3 regions of the Shuttleworthella sp. genome follow, and region 2 is predicted to be linked to each of the others. Evidence: predicted binding sites of a transcription regulator. Region 2 holds the regulator's gene; each other region holds the start of a gene.
What was found. Region 2 encodes Rex, which represses fermentation and respiration genes when NADH is low (regulators of the CRP and FNR family bind a similar motif). Its sites were predicted from a motif close to ATTGTTAANTANTTAACAAT; they were not measured.
Positions count from the first base shown of each region.

Region 1: a site for Rex is predicted at 2,051-2,070, ahead of gap (type I glyceraldehyde-3-phosphate dehydrogenase). Genes of this name have one in related genera too.
Region 3: a site for Rex is predicted at 2,030-2,049, ahead of ACO5R6_RS02135 (acetyl-CoA C-acetyltransferase). Genes of this name have one in related genera too.

Region 1 covers NZ_DBHIDN010000016.1:11,738-15,455, forward strand. The annotation lists gene ACO5R6_RS05280 (phosphoglycerate kinase) at 1-859, opposite strand, end outside; gene gap (type I glyceraldehyde-3-phosphate dehydrogenase) at 929-1,948, opposite strand; gene ACO5R6_RS05290 (histidinol-phosphatase HisJ family protein) at 2,174-3,076, shown strand; gene ACO5R6_RS05295 (radical SAM/SPASM domain-containing protein) at 3,374-3,718, opposite strand, start outside.
Region 2 covers NZ_DBHIDN010000001.1:74,678-78,395, forward strand. The annotation lists gene alr (alanine racemase) at 1-907, opposite strand, end outside; gene ACO5R6_RS00370 (NAD(P)H-hydrate dehydratase) at 904-2,415, opposite strand; gene ACO5R6_RS00375 (redox-sensing transcriptional repressor Rex) at 2,461-3,102, opposite strand; gene ACO5R6_RS00380 (ABC-F family ATP-binding cassette domain-containing protein) at 3,114-3,718, opposite strand, start outside.
Region 3 covers NZ_DBHIDN010000004.1:84,263-87,980, reverse strand. The annotation lists gene ilvN (acetolactate synthase small subunit) at 1-499, shown strand, start outside; gene ACO5R6_RS02140 (cell wall hydrolase) at 520-1,875, shown strand; gene ACO5R6_RS02135 (acetyl-CoA C-acetyltransferase) at 2,129-3,328, shown strand; gene ACO5R6_RS02130 (3-hydroxyacyl-CoA dehydrogenase NAD-binding domain-containing protein) at 3,409-3,718, shown strand, end outside.

The sequences.
Region 1 (3,718 bases), on a different contig from region 2:
TCGGCGCATCAATGGGGTCAGGGAAGGCCGCGATGGTATTCGCGTCCAGGGGAAGAAGGAGCTTCTTGCCCATCTTCTCAGCCTTCTCCATCATCTCTCTGCAGTAGTCGATCTTAGACTCATCGAGCATGGAGATCCCGATCTCCTTCCCCTGGGCCTTGAGGAAGGTATAGGCCATTCCGCCGCCGATGATCAGGGTGTCGCACTTGTCCAGAAGATTGCTGATTACATTGAGCTTGTCGGCGACCTTGGCTCCGCCCAGGATAGCGACAAAGGGGCGGACCGGGTTCTCGACCGCATTGCCCAGGAAATCAATCTCCTTCTGCATCAGGTAGCCTACCACGCAGTCTCCCTTGACAAAATCGGTGACGCCGACATTGGAGCAGTGAGCCCTGTGGGCGGTGCCGAAGGCGTCATTGACAAAGACGTCTGCAAGAGAAGCCAGATCCCTGGAGAAAGCCTCTCCGTTCTTGGTCTCCTCCGGGCGGAATCTGGTGTTCTCAAGGAGAATCACATCTCCGTCCTTCATTGCGGAAACCGCCGCGCGGGCGTTGGGGCCTACCACTTCCGGATCCGCAGCAAAGGTCACGGTCTGTCCCAGGAGCTCCGCCAGCTTCTTTGCGACAGGAGCCAGGCTCTTGGTCTTCTTATCCTCTTCTGTCTTCACCTTGCCCAGGTGAGAGCAGAGGATCACCTTGCCGCCGTCAGCGATCAGCTTCTTGATCGTGGGGAGGGCAGCAACCAGCCGGTTGATGTCGGTGATCTCCGTCCCCTTCATGGGGACATTGAAATCACAGCGAACCAGGACTCTCTTGCCCTTGACGGAAATATCGTCAATTGTCTTCTTGTTTAAACCCATTTTGATTCCCTCCGAGTTGAAAAAAGGGACCCGGCCCAAAGCCGGACCCCCATAAGGTCTAAGTATGAATTACTTGTTCAGGAACTTAGCGAAGTACTTGATCGTTCTGCACATATTTGAGGTGAAGGAGTTCTCATTGTCATACCAGGAGACAACCTGTACCTCGGAATTGCCGTCCTCCATAGCTACAACAGAGGTCTGCGTAGCATCGAAGAGAGAACCGTAGGTCATGCCCACAATATCGCTGGATACGATCTGGTCCTCATTGTAGCCGAAGGACTCCGTTGCTGCAGACTTCATCTTGGCATTGATCTCATCAACGCTGACCTTGCCCTTGACAACAGCGGTGAGGATCGTGGTGGAGCCGGTCGGAACGGGTACACGCTGGGCAGACCCGATGAGCTTGCCGTTCAGCTCGGGAACAACCAGGCCGATTGCCTTGGCAGCACCGGTGGAGTTGGGAACAATATTCACTGCGGCGGCACGAGAGCGGCGGAAGTTACCCTTGCGCTGGGGGCCGTCTAAGATCATCTGATCACCGGTATAAGCGTGGATGGTGACCATGATACCGGACTGGATTGCAGCCAGCTCGTTCAGAGCCTTGGCCATGGGAGCCAGGCAGTTGGTGGTGCAGGATGCCGCTGAGATGATGTGATCATCTGCGGTCAGCGTCTCATGGTTGGTGTTGTAGACAATGGTCTTCAAGTCGCTTCCTGCGGGAGCAGAGATAACAACCTTCTTGGCGCCGGCATCAATGTGAGCCTGTGCCTTATCCTTAGAGGTGTAGAAACCGGTGCACTCGAGAACAACGTCTACATCAAGCTTGCCCCAGGGAAGATTGTGGGCGTCAGCCTCCTTGTAGATCTCGATCTCATGGCCGTCTACAGTGATGGAGTGATCGGAGTTGGTCACGGTCTCTGCCTTGGCGTAACGACCCTGTGAGGAATCGTACTTCAAGAGGTATGCGAGCATCTCGGGAGAGGTCAGGTCGTTGATTGCAACGATATCAAAGCCCTCAGCCTGGAACATCTGTCTGAACGCGAGACGACCGATACGGCCAAATCCATTAATTGCTACTCTTACTGCCATTTTGTCTCCTCCTAATGTAGAAACTTATGCTGTACAAACATAGTTTGTAATCGGCTATTATTGTACCCAATGCTACGGCCTATTTCAAGTCTGTCTCATGACTTTGTTAATTTCTTAACATATACATCCGGTTCCTATTCAAGCTTGTTTCCCATGCGAAATCCATGAGTATGCGATATGATAAGGGTTGTCACTGCCACACTCTTGCCGAGGAGGTTTCAGAAAATGAATCCGGGGATTCTCTATGACTGTCACATGCACACAAGTTTTTCCGGGGATTCGCAGGCTCCCATGGAGCAGATGGTCCTCTCAGCGAGGGCTAAGGGCCTGTCCGGCATCTGCTTCACCGACCACCTGGACTGGGACTACCGCGAGACTCCGGGTCTCTTTGATCTGGACCTGGATTCCTATGCCGCTGCTGTCCAAAGGATGCAGGACAAGTACAATGCCGGTGATTTTCACATTTACTTCGGAATTGAGCTGGGACTTCAGCCCCATCTTGCCGACCGCCACAGGCGGCTGGTCCACCGCTATCCCTTCGACTATGTGATCGGCTCCACCCATGTGGTGGATGGCTATGACCCCTATTACCCCCTCTTCTTCGAGAAATTCGGTCTGGAGGCCGGCCTGCGCCGCTACTACCGGATGATTTATGAGAACATCCTGGCCTTCCCGGATTTCGACTCTCTGGGCCATCTCGACTATATTCTCCGCTATCTTCCTCCCCTTCCCGACCGGACTTTCCCGCCTCAATCCGGCTCTGCCTGCGTGAGCACAGTCTATACAAATGCCGGCTATATGGAAGAGATCGACGCCATCTTAAGAGAGCTGATCCGGCGAGGCATCGCCCTGGAACTCAATACCGGTGCCTACCGCAAGGGCCGGCTGGATCCTAATCCCGACCTTCTTGTTCTAAGACGCTATCATGAACTGGGCGGTCGCCGGATTACACTGGGCGCTGACGCTCACAGCCCCGAGCATGTGGCAATCGGCTTTGAGGAGATCCCTCCGGACTATCCCCCGGAAGAGGCAGACCACTTCTCCTCCGCCGCAGACCTCCTTAAGAGGGCGGGCTTTGACTCCTATCTGGTCTTCGAGGGGCGCAGGGCGAGAGTCCTTGACCTCTAGGTCTTCCCGGCCTCTCACAGTAGATTTGCTCTCTCTTTAAGAAGATATACTCCCACAAAAGATTTGCTCCCATAAAAGATTTGCTCCCATAAAAGATTTACTCCCATAGAAGATTTGTTCCCATAGAAGATTTGCTCTTAAGAAGATTTGCTCTTAAGAAGATTTGCTCTTAAGAAGATTTGATTCAGAAGATCCCGTCCGAGAAGAGACCCCGATGACCGCTTTTTCAGCGTCCGATCATCGGGGTCTCTTATATTCTGATATGATTTTTGGATCCATTAAGCCCTGTCGGCGAATTTACCGGACGGACAGGGTCACCTTCTTAGAGCCGTCCGCGTGTTCGAATCCGGCCAGGTTGGGATTCTCCCTCTTCTCCCTGGTGTAGTTCTCGTAAGAGGGTTTCTTGTGGGTCTGGCTGGCCCAGACTTGATCGGCTGTGGCCTTCCACTCCTCGGCGTAGGGGTCGCACTTGGCGCAGAGCTCTTCCGCGGATTCCGGCGCCTCGGCATTGGTCTGATGCGCCCCGCTGGTGCGGACCATAGCTCTTAACTGGTCCGGGTTCTCTAGCATGGGGCAGGGACGGAGGTGGTTGCGGTTGAAGGGCTGTCCCTCATGGTAGGCTGTAAACAATTTCCCCTGCAG
Region 2 (3,718 bases):
CGCGGATCAGGACAAAACCCTTATTGGACAAGCCTCTTGCGTAGCCATCCGCATAGCCGACCGGAATCGTGGCTATCTTCTTCCTTCCCTTGACCCGGTAGCTTCCTCCGTATGAAATACATCTCCCATCGGTCAGGGTCTTTAGGTGGGTGATGTGGGACCGAAGTGACATGACCGGGGCGAGCGGGAAGCCGGGATCCATCTCCTCCGAGGGCCAGAGTCCGTAGAGAGAAATACCCGCCCGCACCATATCCATATTCAGGTCGGGAAGCTCCATGATAGAGGCGGAGTTGGAGCAGTGGTGAATCTCGAACCGCACGCCCGCCTCTTCCAGGCGATCGATGGCATGGCGAAAGAGGTCTGCCTGCGCGTATGCGCTGGTCTTGTCACTCTCGTCCGCTCTGGCGAAATGAGTGAATATGCCCTCGAGCCGAAGATGACTTAGGCCGGCGATTTCGACAATCTCCTCCAGATCGCTCTCGTCAACCTGAAAACCGATCCGGCTCATTCCCGTATCGATCTTAATATGGACGGGCGCAATGAGCCCCGCCTGGTCTGCGGCCTTATCATAGGCCAGGGCTGCTTCTCGAGAGAAAATCGTCGGCCGAATGCCAAGTCGAACCATGGCCGGATACTCCTCCGGAAAGCTGTAGCCAAGGATCAAAATGGGCTTATTGATTCCGTGCCGGCGCAATTCATAGGCCTCGTCCGAAGTAGCGACGGCGAAGCCGAAGATCCTGTCTTCATCTTCCAGGAAGGCGGCGATCTCTCTTGCCCCATGCCCGTAGCCGTCCGCCTTGACAACGGCCATCATCTTGGTCTCTGGATTCATTCGGGCCAACATGGCGTCCACATTGTTTCTCACGGCATCCAGATCGATCTCCATCTGCACACGATTGTGATTCATAGTCTGCCTCTCTTCCGTTCAGAAAATTTTTTCAGAATCTCCGGCAGGGTCTCCAGCAAATCGCCTGCGAGCAAAGACCTTGCCCCCTTGCGGGATGCGGCGAGATCTCCCGCCAATCCGTGGATGAAGACGGAACAGGCCGCGGCCTGACCGGCTTCCATTCCCTGGGCGATCAGACCGGCGCAAATTCCGGCCAGGACATCGCCGCTTCCAGCTGTCGCCATGCCGCTGTTTCCGCTGGTGTTGATGTAAGTCCTGCTGTAGGGTAGGGCTGTTACCGTTGTCGCATCCTTTAGGATCAGATGAACCTGGTAGTCTCCGGCGAACTCCTCTGCCGCCCGAAGCGTCTGCCCCTTGAGCAAGTGCATGCTCTCTCCCGTCATCCGGGCCATCTCTCCCATATGAGGAGTCAGGACCATCTCATGGTGCGCTTTTAGGAGCCGGCCCATGTTTTTGGAGAGGAGGTTGAGGGCATCGGCGTCAATGACCATGGGAAGAGAGGAGGCAGAGAGAACCTGATCAAGGATTTCTTCCGCCCGGGCAGTTTGTCCCAGTCCGGGGCCAATGAGGAGACTGTCCGCCCAGTTCATGGCTTCCTCGAGCACATCCTTGTCCCGGGAGTCCCCATATGTTGTAATCAGGGCCTCCGGGAAGGCGGATCCGATGATGACCCGGTTGTTCTCATGCGTATAGACCCTGACCATGCCGGCCCCGGAGGTCAGGGCAGCTCTGGCGGATAAGACCGCGGCTCCGCTGATCTGATCAGAGCCGGCAATCACAAGAACCTTGCCGAAGCTGGCCTTGTTTCCTTCTGCATCTCTGACGGGAAGGAGAGAATGCATATCCTCCTCCTCAAGAGCAAGGCGGGGGATGGACAAGAGGTTGGGATCCGGCTCTGCGATCCCGATCTCCGCAACATGGACCCTGCCGCAGACATTTCTTCCCTGGCCCAGGAGGAGACCCGGTTTTAAAAACTGAAAACTGAAGGTCTCATCTGTCCTGAGGCAGGCCCCAAGGACAGCGCCCGTGTCCGCGTCCAGACCGGATGGGATGTCAAGCGCAATCACCGGCTTTTCCCCTGTGTTGATCTCTTGAATCAAGTCGGCAATCGGGCCGGCAATCTCTCTGGAGAGACCGATTCCGAAGATGCCGTCAACAATGAGGTCGCAGTCCCTCCAATCAGGCTCTTTGCCGGGAAGACCGTAGCTGAGCAGGGATTCATACTGAACTCGCGCGGATTCCGTAAGCTTAGACTCCGGTCCGAGAAGGCAGTAGTTGACGGAGTAGCCCCTGACATAGAGGATCCGGCAGAGAGCCATGGCATCTCCTCCGTTGTTGCCCGTTCCCGCCAGGCATAGAATCCGATCCGTTCTGGAATAGTGCTGTTCGATGAAGTCCGCTACAGAAAGGGCGGCTCGTTCCATGAGAACAAGACTTGGAATCTTGTGCAGGCGGCTGGTCTTAAGATCTGCTTCCCTCGCCTGACTTTTTGTATATATTTTCTTCATACGGAGTCCTTTCGGCCCTGATCTTCCTTTCCCTGGGAGAAATTCCTAGCTCCTGCTCTGCTCGCGACTGGTGAGATTATAAGAGAGCTCCATCAGAGAGTCCGACAGGTGGACATTCTCGATAACGGTTCTCTCTCCCACTTCCAGGTCCACATGGGCAAAGTTCCAGATGGCGGGGACCCCGAGATCGGCAAGCCGTCTCGCGACAGACTGGGCGGATTCCTTGGGGATGGTCAGGGCGGCGATATCCACCCTGTTTTGACAGGCGAACTTATCCAGGTCCTCCAGCATCCGGATGGGAATCCCGCGCAGTTCTCTCCCCTTTAAGTCCGGATTCACATCAAAGAGTCCGGTCAGGGCAAATCCCATGCGCTCGAACTGGGCGTAGTTGGCAATCGCCTGGCCCAGATGTCCGACCCCAATCACGATCAGGTTGCGTGCCTGATCCAGGCCCAGGATCTCCCCGATCTTGTCGTGGAGGTTTTTCACATCATAGCCATAGCCCAGATGCCCGAAGTTGTCGAAATTGTTGAGGTCCTGGCGGATCTGCGACGCCGTCGAGTGCATGCGCTTGGAGAGCTCGTAGGAAGAGATGCCCTCAATTCCAAGATCCAGTAGTTCTCCCAGATAGCGGTAATACCTGGGAAGCCGGCGGATTACGGCCGGCGAAATGCTTTTCTTCTCCATAGCTTGTCCTCTTACTCTTCGTCCAGTGAGGCCCATGCCTCATAGAGCTCATCTGCCTCTGCCTGCAACGCCTCCTGCTCTGCAGAGAGCTCATTTAATCTGGCGGAATTGGTCGCAACCTCAGGATCTTCAAAGAGCTTCATAATCTGCCGGATCCGCTCCTCCCGGTCTGAAATCTCACGCTCCAATCTGGCCCTGGAGTGCTCAAGCTTCCTCTCTGAAGCGGCCAGTTGCTTCTGCCTTTCCCAGCTGACCTTGCCCAGGTCCGTCCGGTCTTGATCCGCCTGGGCGGAATGAGCCTTGTCCTGTAAGCTGGCCAAGGCGGACGGCTTGTCCTCTTCCTGCTTTTTGGCCAGAAAATAGTCATAATTTCCCAGATACTCTGTAAAATGCCCGTCGGCAAGATATAAGATCCGGCTCGCCGTCTTGTTAATGAAATAGCGGTCATGAGAGACATAGAGCAGGGTCCCTCTGTAATCATTCAGAGCTCTCTCCAGGATGTCCTTGGACTCCATGTCCAGATGGTTGGTCGGCTCGTCCAGGATCAGGAAATTGGCTCCCGACAGCATGAGCTTGGCCAGGGACAGCCGGCCCCGCTCTCCGCCGGACAGGGCGG
Region 3 (3,718 bases), on a different contig from region 2:
AATGCGCTGGATTGCGCTTCTGGTGGAGAACCAGGTTGGCGTCCTGGCCAAGGTGTCAGGTCTTTTGGCAGGCAAGTCCTATAATATGCAGAGTCTGACGGTCGGCACCACAGAACAGGAGGACGTGTCCAGGATGACCATCTCCGTGCTGGCGGACGATGTGACCTTCGAGCAGATCAAGAAGCAGTTCAACAGTATGGTCGAGGTCATCAAGGTCATGGACCTGACCCATGTTCCCCTGCACATGAAGGAGATCATGTATGCGACCCTGACCAGACTCAGCCCGGAGGACATGCAGGTCGCCTTCCAGATTGCCCGGGTCTTCAAGGTGGACATCAACGACATGGGAGAGGACGCCCTGATCTTCGAGTGCCTTTTGACAGAGAACACCAATAATGAACTGATTGCCCTCTTAAAGAGCAAGTTCCGCGGAAGAGTGCATGTGGTCCGGGGCGGCGCGGTGGCCTGTGAGAGCATTTCACACTCGCACAGGGTATGACAGGGGCAGGAGCGATCCATATGAGACGGACGAATCACAAAATGAGCATACCGGCGCTGGCTCTGACACTTGCGCTCCTAATGGGCTCTGTCTCCTCTGTCGGCCTGCAGGTCCGTGCGGAGGATTCTCTCGAGGACCTGAAGCGGCAGAAGACAGAGGCCAGGGACAGGGTGGATGACGCAAGATCCAAGCTCGATCAGGCGGCAGAGAGCAAGCAGGGCCTGGAGCGAGAATTGGATCTGCTGTCGGACCGAATCAAGACGACCCGGCAGACCATGGATGAGAACAACCGGAAGATTAGCGGCCTGCAGGAAGAGCTGGGGCAGGCCCAGGCCGATAAGTCTGGCCGGCTGGCCGCCATGAAACTGCGGATCCGCTATATGTACGAGCAGGGAAGCAGCAATGACTTGCTGGTACTCTTCTTCACATCCGAGAATTTCGCTGACTTCCTTGCCAAGTTCGATTACGCGGCGCAGCTGACCCGATATGAGCAGAAGATGATCGGAGAGATGGAGAAACTGCAGGAGGAGATTGACGCCAAGGCGGCAGACCTCTCAAGTCGGCAGGACGCCCTCCAAGAGGAGCAAGAGACCCTCCTGGGCCAGCAGGATGAGATGAACCGGCTTCTTGCCTCTGCCTCTGATGAAGTCAGGATGAAATACATGGATTACTCCGGGGCCAGAGACCGGCTAAAGCAGATTGATCAGTCGATTGCCGATATGCAGGCGGCACTTATGGCAGAGCAGAAGAGAAATGAGGCCCGGAAACTGGCCGAGGCGGACCGGATCGCGCGTCAGGCGGAGGCGGTCGGACAAAAGGCCGATCAGAAGGCTGATCCGGGGAGAGAAAAGGGCAAGGATGGGTCTGCCTCCAAGAACGGGTCATCCGCCGCTTCCGATTGGAAGACAACGCATGCGCAGGGACAGGCGGGGACGGACTACTGGGTCAAGCCCATGGGATACTCACAGCAGGAACTGGAGGAACTGACCACGATTATCTTCTGCGAGGCCGGAGGAGAGGGCTATAAGGTCCAGCTCGGGGTGGGGTCCGTCATCCTAAACCGGGTTCGAAGCCCCTATTTCCCGGGCACAATTCATAGAGTGATTTTCGCCCCGGGCCAGTTCGAGCCAACCTGGATCAAACTTGCAGGCAGGTGGGATAATCAGGTCATGTTCGATTATTTCCACGGGCAGAGGGAGCCCCTCCTGAAGAATTCCAGGGCCTACCAGACCTGCCGCCAGGCCGCTCTTGATGTTCTGAACGGGAAGAGAAACACCAATCTCTGCTTCTTCTGGGCCGTGTCGAATTCCAAGCCGGCCGGGTCCATCATTATGGGCCGGACGGTCTTCTTCGGCCGGGTCATTCAGAATTCCTGACAGACCGGGTCTCTGTTTCGGGATCCCGCCTGTCTGCTCGCAGGAGAGCCGACGGACGGGATCTTGATTGATTGGGGAATTGCCCCTTGTTTGGGTGTTTTTCTTGTGTTATCCTCAAACAGTAAGCGTGGGCAATTTCTTTTTTTTTACCCTTCTTGTTAAAAAAATAACAAGCCAAGGGCCGCCGACCGGTCCGTCCGATCCGGCAAGATCGCCGCGCAGGCAGGAAATCCATACAGGTAAGGAGAAAACTATGGCAAAGAAAGTGGTATTAGCAGGTGCTTGTCGTACAGCCATCGGTAAGATGGGAGGGGCTTTCGCCAAGACCTCAGCGGCGGATCTGGGCGCCATCGTCATCAAGGAGGCCCTGAACAGAGCCGGTGTTGATCCGAAGCTGGTTGACGAAGTGAAGATGGGCTGTGTCATCCAGGCCGGTCTGGGCCAGAATGTTGCCCGTCAGGCTGCCATCAAGGCTGGCATTCCCGTGGAAGTTCCGGCCTTAACTCTGAACGTTGTATGCGGTTCCGGTCTGAAGTGCGTCGTTGAGGCCGCCAATATGATCCGGGCCGGCGAGGCAGACATCGTCGTTGCCGGCGGCATGGAGAACATGTCCATGGCTCCCTATGCTCTGCCCAATGCCCGCTTCGGCTATCGGATGAACAACGGAACCCTGGTCGACACCATGGTCAACGATGCCCTGACCGATGCCTTCAACCACTATCACATGATGATCACCGCTGAGAATGTCGCCGAGCAGTGGGGCCTGACCCGCGAGGAGCTGGACGCATTCGCAGCCGAGTCTCAGCAGAAGGCCGAGAAGGCAATGGCAAGAGGCGCATTCAAGAACGAGATCGTTCCCGTTCCCATGCATGACCGCAAGAAGGGCGATTATGTCGTAGATACGGATGAGGGACCCCGTCCGGGCACAACGGCTGAGAGCCTTGCAAAGCTCCGCTGCTGCTCCGGCAAGGAGGGCGGACTTGTCACTGCCGGCAATGCCTCTGGGATCAACGACGGCGCAGCCGCAATCGTAGTTATGAGCGAGGAGAAGGCCAAGGAGCTCGGCGTAAAGAACATCATGGCTGAGTACATCGGCGGCGCTATGGGTGGCGTGGATCCAAGCATCATGGGAGTCGGCCCTGTCGCAGCTGTTCGGAATGTCATGAAGAGAACCGGCATGACGGTTGACCAGATGGATATGATCGAGGCCAATGAGGCCTTTGCCGCTCAGTCTGTCGCAGTAGCAAGAGATCTCGGCTTTGATATGGCCAAGGTCAACCCCAACGGCGGCGCCATCGCTCTGGGTCATCCCGTAGGAGCTTCCGGCGCCAGAATCCTGGTTACCCTGCTTCATGAGATGGATCAGGATGCCAATGCCAAGATGGGCCTTGCAACGCTTTGCATCGGCGGAGGCATGGGCTGTGCTGCCATCGTCAAGAAGTATGAGGGCTGATTGAAATTAACTTCTTGTGACCGACTTATGCAGTCGGTCACTGGTGTTTTAGATTGAGATTTTTCTCAGGAGGATAACAAATGAAAGTAGGCGTTATTGGTGCCGGAACAATGGGAAGCGGTATTGCGCAGGCATTCGCCCAGACCGAGGGCTTCGAGGTCTATCTGACCGATATCAACAATGAGTTTGCTGCCGGCGGAAAGGCCAAGATCGAGAAGGGCCTGGCCAAGAGGGTTGCAAAGGGCAAGATGGACCAGGCTGCCGCAGACGCAATTCTCGCCAAGATCACAACCGGGACCAAGGATATCTGCACGGATGCGGATCTGATCATTGAGGCTGCGATTGAGAACATGGAGATCAAGCGCCAGACCTTCAAGGAGCTGCAGGAGA